2 regions of the Priestia sp. TRM10 genome follow, and region 1 is predicted to be linked to the other one. Evidence: riboswitches for the same ligand, from Rfam matches in the RefSeq annotation. Region 1 holds a riboswitch; the other holds the start of a gene.

Evidence for each region. Region 1 has a riboswitch for thiamine pyrophosphate ahead of ACK3CR_RS06485 (Ykof family thiamine-binding protein). Riboswitches for the same ligand answer to the same signal wherever they lie in the genome.
Region 2: another riboswitch for thiamine pyrophosphate. It lies ahead of ACK3CR_RS01050 (3-oxoacyl-ACP reductase); the one in region 1 lies ahead of ACK3CR_RS06485 (Ykof family thiamine-binding protein).

What each region holds. Positions count from the first base shown of each region.
Region 1 covers NZ_JBJZOT010000007.1:264,635-269,066, forward strand. The annotation lists gene ACK3CR_RS06475 (ABC transporter ATP-binding protein) at 1-1,118, opposite strand, end outside; gene ACK3CR_RS06480 (ECF transporter S component) at 1,093-1,701, opposite strand; gene ACK3CR_RS06485 (Ykof family thiamine-binding protein) at 1,698-2,309, opposite strand; TPP riboswitch at 2,407-2,510, opposite strand; gene ACK3CR_RS06490 (DUF418 domain-containing protein) at 2,578-3,795, opposite strand; gene ACK3CR_RS06495 (response regulator transcription factor) at 3,976-4,432, shown strand, end outside.
Region 2 covers NZ_JBJZOT010000002.1:200,661-205,092, forward strand. The annotation lists gene ACK3CR_RS01035 (GNAT family N-acetyltransferase) at 1-6, opposite strand, end outside; gene ACK3CR_RS01040 (SDR family NAD(P)-dependent oxidoreductase) at 122-853, shown strand; gene ACK3CR_RS01045 (class I SAM-dependent methyltransferase) at 987-1,694, shown strand; TPP riboswitch at 2,342-2,442, shown strand; gene ACK3CR_RS01050 (3-oxoacyl-ACP reductase) at 2,590-3,342, shown strand; gene ACK3CR_RS01055 (LLM class flavin-dependent oxidoreductase) at 3,425-4,432, shown strand, end outside.

The sequences.
Region 1 (4,432 bases):
TCATCCCATTCTTTTAAATTCTTATTTTCTAATAAAATTTGACCTGAAGAAGGTTTTTTTAAACGAGAAAGCAAGGTGGAGAGCGTAGACTTTCCAGCGCCATTTGTTCCAACAAGAGCTACGATTTCACCTCGGCCAATCTTAAACGAAAGATTGTTAAGAAGGAAAGGCTCTTTCTTTTGATAAGAAAAAGAAACATCTTGAACATCAATAAGCGTTTCTTTTTCTCTTTTCTTTTTCTTCCTATTGAAAAAGGGAGGAGAAGACTGAAGTCCTTTTAGAAACTCTTCCATTGAAAGTGGGAGAGCGCCTTTTTTGTACCAGCCTTGTTCAATTCCTGTATAGGCAAGAGAACTAATATGTGGAATCCATGTCCCGTGTTCAATCAAAAGTTCATAATGATGTTTAAAACAGTCTTCTAACGAAGTATCAAGAATCATTTCGCCATCTTTATTAAAAACTAAACAGCGCTTTATGAGATGAACCCAATCATCTAATTTATGTTCAATAACTAAAAGCGTAAATTTATATTCCTCCTGTAGCGTTGAGACGAGTGAAACAAGTTCTTTCGTTGAAGCAGGATCAAGATTTGCAGTTGGTTCATCTAGAATAAGAATGTCTGGTTGAAGAGCGAGCACACAAGCAAGTGCTAGCTTTTGTTTTTGACCTCCAGATAGAATTGAAATAGAGCTTTGTTTATAAGGAAGAAGTCCAACAAGAGAGAGTATTTCATCAATACGCTCTTCCATGTTTTCTTTTGGATAGTTAATATTTTCAAGCCCAAAAGCAACTTCATCTTCAAGCGTTAACATACAAAACTGATTATCTGGATTTTGAAATACTACCCCTACGCGTTGGCAGGCTTCTCCGGCTTCAAAGGAAGAAAGATCTCTTCCAAAAATCTGTACCTCTCCCTTCAAACTACCATCAACAGCTTCTGGATATAATCCATTAAGACAAAGCGTGAGAGTACTTTTGCCTGCACCACTTGGGCCTAATACAAAAATACTGTCACCTTTAGACGCTGAAAAGGAAATATTCTGTAGCTTTTTTTCTTCATCTTCTTCAAATGAAAAACTTAAATTTTTAACTTTAAGAGGCAGTTGATTTTCGATCATTTTTTGTTCCCACCCGTTTTTTACGTTCTTTTCCAAGAGCAAAACCATTTAAAACCCCTGTGTTTGCCAGTTGATCACTTAACCATTTACCAAGTAAACCAGCAAGAAGAGCTCCGCTGGCAAGTCGGACAGCAAGCATTGTACTAACATAAGAAGGATCAAGAGCATTGTAGCCTGACAAGAAATAGCCCATGATAAAGCTTGTTACAGAGGCTCCCATACCAGCTAGCATAAGAATCGGCAGTGAGTATCGTTTCCAACCAGTAGCTGCGAATACAAGCTCAGGGCCTATTCCTTGCACAACTCCTGTTAAAAGAAGACGAGGACCTGAGGCATTTCCAATCAGCAGTTCAACAGCAGCAGCAATTGTTTCTGAAATGAGGGCTGCTCCTGGTTTTCTAATGATATATGCTGTAATAATTGAAACAATAAACCATATTCCGAAAATAAATTCATATCCTAAGAGTCCGAACATTCCGAACAACACATTTCCAAGCTGTGTGAAAAGAAGGTACACAACAGCAAACACAACAGCTAATGCAGACATTACGACAATTTCTTTTAGTTTCCAGCTCTTTGTCATTTTCCATCACCAGGCTTTCTTTTTGTTGAAGGGCTGTTTGCTGATAAGTTGACGGTCATCACAACGTGACTTGCTTCTTTTTGGGAAGAAAGAAAAGCATCCTTAATTGTCCGGAAAATAGTGTGTGTATCTCCATCAAGATGTGTTGCATAGTGAACACCAGCAACAAATACTCCCTCGTCTTTTGCTGTTTTAACGCCATCCATAATTACGTCCATGTAGTGGGAAATCCCCATCGGATAAAGAGCGAACTGCATAGCTGTTTCAATCGAAATATCCTTGCTTTTCTCCTCGTTTAAGAGCACATCATCTTCGGATAAGTAAACATCACCTTCAGAGTCTCCAGGGCAACCAACAGAGAAAGAACCATTCAATACAACGTGAACACCTGTTTTAGCTGCGTGAAGATAAATAGCTTTTACAACATCGAAAACATGTTCATTCCGTCCGCGTACACATGTGCTCACATTATCCGTTTTAATCCATACTTTTGATGTATCAACCTCTCTTAGCACCGTTTTAATCACTTCAATAAAGTTATCGCACATTGGATAAAGAGAGAAGCGACATCCATAGATTCTGCTTGTTCCGCAAAGCTGTTCATTCATTTCTACTTCCTCCTAAAAGTTTATAAACACAAAAAAACTGCATCTTAAGGAAGATGCAGTCACATAGACAAAAATGTAGAGTCAATCAACATAAAAGTCGTATATTGCTACACTTCCCCACGCTAGTATTATCTAGATCGGGTTATAAGGGATCGGAACAAAAGTTCACATCTCAGCTAATTAGCACCCCTAGTGCGTTATACTATACAGTTTTTTCGCTTATACACATCATAAAAGAAAGATGCTTTTTTGTAAATAGAAAGATAGATTACAAACCAGCGGAAATTTGCGTAGGCCGCTTTGTTTTCTTTTTTCTAATGCTAGGAATCTTCAAATATGTCCAAAGTCTCCAAATCCATTCCAAAGGTCCAATGATGAAGAACTGGAGCCACAGTTTGCTAAGGAAAAGCTGAATCGTAAAGAAAACAATGGTAAATACGATACCGCTTGTAACCCCTACTTTGCCGAATAATCCAAATCCATATCCATAAAAAAGGAAGGTGAAGAAGATGGATTGAGAAAGATAGTTTGTTAGAGAAAGTTTTCCAGCTCGAGCTAACGCATTTGATAGTTTTTTCCATCGTTTACTATAGGTTAAAAGAGCAATGCTTGAAATATAAAAGATGGCGACAAGAGGAGCTCCTAATGAAGCACTAAGACCTTCTAAACTTTCATTTTGCATAAATTGTGGGACGATCTTTAATGGAAATCCAATAAGAAGAGAAATCCACCACATTTTTTTATAAAGAGAAACATAGCGATCTGCTTCATGTAGCCACCTTTTAGCTGCAACATACGCTCCTAAAAAGAACATAGGAAGAGAAGCAAGAACACTAAAGAAACCAAAAGCAATCATCTCTCCATCGCTTGTATCTTCAAAAGGCATACTATTGTTTCTAAAATGAACAACTTCACTATAAGAGCCTGTTGAATATACCTCTTTTTCTTGTGCAAGGTAGGAAGGACTTGTTACAAGAGTATCTTCACTTCCTTCTTCAACAGGAATAAATGAAAAAGCGCTCATTAAACCGATAATCACAAGAGCAATTGTAAGCCATACTTTTGGTTTGCACCAGAGAAACAAAAATAAACAAAAGCCACATAAAGCGTAAGATGTTAAAATATCGCCTTCCCAAATATAAGTTCCATGTAAAAGTCCAAATGCGAGAAGAAGAAGGAGACGACGTAAGTAAACGGTCCAAAAACGTCGCTTTTTTTCTCGACTTCGATCTCTTAAAATCATAACACCAAATCCAAATAGAAAAGAAAAAAGGGTTACAAAGCTTCCAGTACCAAAAATATTAATGAAGGAGGCTGAAATCTTTTCCAATCCTTGAGATGTTTCAATATATTCATATTCACCAAATAGTCCATATTGAAAAATGAGCATATTAACAAGCAAAATTCCAAAGAGCGCAAAGCCTCTCATTGTATCAACAGAAGAAATTCGTTCAGCACCTCTGAGAGGGGAAAGAGCATTTTTCATATATTTAATCTCCTTTATATAAGTTCTAACTCCACTATATCGTATGAACATTACCAGCCTTCAACTACTAGCTTAACAATACCTTAATTATGGTTAAATAGTCATAAAAAGTAATTCTCAATTTTTTAGGATAATGCTACGATTGGATTATTAGGAATAATGTTCCAAGGAGTGTTAGTGATGAACAATGAAAAAATATTGCTTGTTGATGATGAGAAGGCTTTAACAGAAATGCTTAGTGTTGTGCTAAAGAAAGAAGGATTTTCAAATATTAAAATAGCTCATAACGTAAAGGACGCGTTTTCATATTGTAAGCAAGAACAGTTTGATTTAATTGTGTTAGATATTATGCTTCCAGATGGCTCTGGATTTGATTTGTGTCCGCAAATTAGACAGCTTACAAATGCCCCTATTTTATTTTTAACGGCACGTCAGTCAGATCTTGATAAATTAACAGGATTTGCGATTGGAGGAGATGACTATATTACAAAACCATTTAATCCACTTGAAGTGGTGGCTCGTATTAAAGCACAGCTAAGACGTCGTGGGTTAAATGAAGCAGAAGTCACACGTGAGCAAGAACAGTTTTCATTTGGAAATGTTGTGCTTTGTGAACGAGCAGGAGAGCTTACAGTAA
Region 2 (4,432 bases), on a different contig from region 1:
TATCACAACAACACGTCCTTTTACAATTTGTATTTGTCATTCAACCTTCTTGAAGGAAATGGAATGTAGAGGTAAAATTTACAGTATACAACCATTTTACATCATGTAAGGAGTTTTGAACTTGCTAAAAAATAAAAGAGTAATTGTAACTGGAGCAGGAGCAGGTATTGGAAAAGAGATTGTGAGACTTTGCTTAGAGGAAGGAGCTTCAATTATTGCTTGTGACGTGAATGAGGAAGCTTTAGTAGAGCTAGAAAGATCAATGAAAAACATCAACTTATCTACATATACAATAGACGTTAGTTCTTATAAAGAAGTTGTTCGCTTTTTTGAATGGATTGATGAAAGAGGCGGGGAAGTACATGCCCTAGTAAATAATGCAGGGATTTATCTTGCACAAAATATATTAGATTACACCGAAGAAAGCATTGATTCTGTATTAAATATTAATGTTAAAGGAGCCGTCTATTTTTCACAGTTTTTTGCAAAGAAGCTGATGGGGAATAATGAAAAGGGAACAATTGTGAATATGTCGTCAGTATCAGGAATGGAAGGAAGCTCTGATGCCATTTATGGGATGTCAAAAGCCGCTATCTTAGGATTAACAAAAAGCTGTGCAGTAAACTTCTCCCCACATATTAGAGTAAATGCTGTTGCGCCCACAATGGTTGATACAACGATGATGAAGAGTATTCCAAAGTGGCGAAAGCAAGAATATTGGAACAGTCAGCTCATCCAAACACCTGTTACAGCTAGAGATGTAGCTGAAACGGTTCTCTTTCTCTTATCTGACAAATCTAAGCACTATGCAGGAGCAACATTTGATCTCAACAATGGAGGATATTTAAGATAGAATTCATAATAAAAAGAAGAAACCTATATTTTAATCGCTTGTTGAAATATATGGAAGATAGTTTTATAATGATAGCTGTTAGACCTTTCTAACATTGAGCAGAGTTTAGTAGAGTAGAGGAGAGATCGTAAAGATGAGTAAAAATGTATTTTATGAACAAGTTGGCGTTGCTATGACGTGCAGATCTTACGAAGAGTATGAAAAGATGTTTGACTTGAAGATGGAACAATTTAAAGCCGGAAAAGTGTTAGATGTGGCTGCAGGAGCTTCTTCTTTCGCAGCAAGCGCTTATCGTAAGGGATATGATGCTTACGCAGTAGATCCTTTGTATAATCTATCCCCACGAGAGATGAGAAAACACGGCGAAGAAGAAATCCAAGAAGCTAGTCGTAAGCTTAAAAAAGGGGCTCGAACTCTTTTATGGGATTCCTATAAGACGCTAGAAGAACATGATAAAATTCGAAGAGACTCGTTTTCCTTATTTATGAAGCAATATACGCAAAACGAAAAAGATCAACGCTTTTTTCACGGAGCGCTCCCGCATTTGCCTTTTTCAGATCAGACTTTTTCTCTCTTGTTATGCAATCATTTCCTTTTTTTATATGAAGCACAATTTGATTTTGAATTTCACATAAAAGCAGTGAGAGAAATGATTAGGGTAACGAAAAAAGGTGGAGAAATTCGAATTTATCCGCTTGTTGGATTTAATCATGAGATTTATCCATATTTAAATAGTCTAATCGAAACGCTAGAAAACGAGCACGTGAAAATAAAGCTCCTTCCAACAACATTTCGATTTATGCCAAAAGCAACCGAAATGCTCGTTATTTATAAAAAATAGAATAAAAAAGCTTCCTATTTTAAAATGGGGAGCTTTTTTATTTAATAAAAGACTATGTTCATAATAGATTGTCGCTTATTGGACTACTTACTGTACCTCTGAATTCTTTCGTTTTTTACTGGAGCAAATAAAGAACAAATGAGAAAGGCTATCCTTACGCAAAGTGTATGTATTATTGAATGGTCAATAACATTTCTAATTTCTAATCTAGAACGGCTCTTTTATTTTCAATCATTTCGCTAAAAACGTTCATTAAAGTATATATATTTTAGAAAACGTCTGTAATTATTTTTAGACTTAAACAGACATTGAAAAGAATAGATTTCTCTTAAAACAAATCCGTCTGTAGAAGTACACTTTTATGGACGTTCACTTTGTGAACTATCTGTTTGAATTCACTTTTTATGAAGTGGAAAGGTAATTAATGGATATGACCATTATGTCTGTTCGTTATGGGAATAAATGTAAACTTGTTGTTAAACAGTTTTGCGCTTTTTTACTACATGGAACATGTTTTATATAAACTAGAATTGAATCAAAAATTCAGTAATGTTAATTTTAGAATAACAAAGTTATAGAAATATTTTAACTAGCCATATTTTCTTGACATGAATTTATTAAAACTATAACATTGAATATAACTTAAATATATGCACTAGGGGTGTTATTTAACTGAGATGAGTATTAACTCAAACCCTTTGAACCTGAACTAGCTGAAACTAGCGTAGGAAAGTGTAAACTCTAATACATACTTAAAGAGCGATTGTGCCTTATTCTTAATATGTAGTTATTTGTTTTTACGCAATTTTCCTATGGGAAGGTTGCGTATTTTTTATTTTATCTATCATTTTATTATTTAAGTTTCATCAAAATTAAAAATATAGGAGTTGTTATGATGACTAGAACAGTATTAGTAACAGGGAGTAGTAGAGGTTTAGGAGCAACTATTGTAAAGACATTGGCACAACAAGGATTTCAAGTGGTTATCAATTACTATACAAGCAAAGATGCTGCTGAGAAGCTCGTTTCTGAGATTGGTGAAGAGAATGCTATTGCAATTCGGGCTGATGTAACCAATCGTAAAGAAGTAGATAAAATGATAAAAAAAGCAACGGAATATTTTGGTCAAATAGATGTTGTAGTCAACAATGCATTAGTAGACTTCAAATTTGATCCAAACAAACAGAAAACCTTCACAGAACTCACTTGGGATGATTATCAAAAACAACTAGATGGTACTTTAAAAGCAGCATTTAATGTAGTTCAAAGCGTCATACCTCAATTTATTGAACGACAAAATGGAAGTATTATCAGTATAGGTACTAATTTATATCAAAATCCTGTTGTACCCTACCACGAATATACAACAGCTAAAGCTGGATTAATAGGTTTTACACGTAATATCGCTTCTGAATTAGGACTACATGGTATAAAAGCGAATGTAGTTTCAGGTGGATTATTAAAAATGACTGACGCCAGTGCTGTTACAACACCAGAAGTGTTCGATTTAATTGCTCAATCAACGCCATTGAAGAAGGTGACCACACCTCAAGATGTAGCCAATATGGTCGCTTATTTATCTTCGGAAAATGCGAACGGTATTACAGGTCAAAATTTCACAGTAGATGGCGGTTTAACAATGAACTAATAGCTTAAATTACCATAGATAAGCCTTCAAAAAAGGGAGTATACAAGACAATTAATAATGATGTATTTTGAGGTGTGAAGAAATGACAAAAACTAAAGAAAAACAACTACACTTAGGTGTTTTGCTGTATGGTTGTGGCCACCATCAAGCTGCTTGGTTAATGCCTGACTCAAGCGTTGAACGTATTGGAGACATTTCCTATTACCAAGACTTAGCTAAATTATCGGAAAAAGGTTACTTTGACGCAGTATTCTTTGCTGATAATCAATCATTTCCAGGTAAACATTCTAGTGATATGCCAGCATTTTGGTTTGATCCAGTAGTCAATTTAACTGCTATTTCTCAAGTGACAAATCATGTGGGATTAGTTTCAACAATCTCAAGTACTTTTTCTAATCCTTTCACAGCTTCACGACAACTATTAAGTTTAGACCATATTACGAAAGGACGTGTTGGTTGGAATCTCGTTACGTCAATGACTGATTTAGAGGCGTTAAATCATAGTATGGAAAAACTACCTTCTCATGATAAACGCTATGAGAAGGCAGATGAATTCGCTGCTTTAATGAATAAGTTATTTCTTTCATGGGACAGTAATGAGTTTCTACATCATCGAGAAGAAAGAAAATTGATAAATCCTTCAAACATTCAGCCTTTTAATCATGATGGTACCTATTTTAAAGTGTATGGCCCATCCACTACGCCAAAAAGTCCGCAAGGCAAACCAGTATCAATGCAAGCAGGGGCATCTAAACAAGGCATTGCATTAGCCGCAAAATATGCCGATGCAGTCTATTCAGTGTCGTGGAACTTAAAGCAAGCAAAAAGATTTCGTGAAAAATTAGATGAACAAGTTAAACAAAGCGAAGACAGCAATAGACATATTAAAGTATTTCCAGGCTTAGTAACCTATGTAGGTCATACTCATGAAGAAGCTTTAGCTAAAAAAGCAGCATTAGATGAGCAATTACCTCTTGAAATAGCTTTAAAACAGTTGAGTTTCTTTATTCAACAAGACTGTTCTAATTGGGAAATTGATAAAGAAGTACCTCAATTACCCCCAGTAGAAGAATTTACTGGTCCAGTTGGA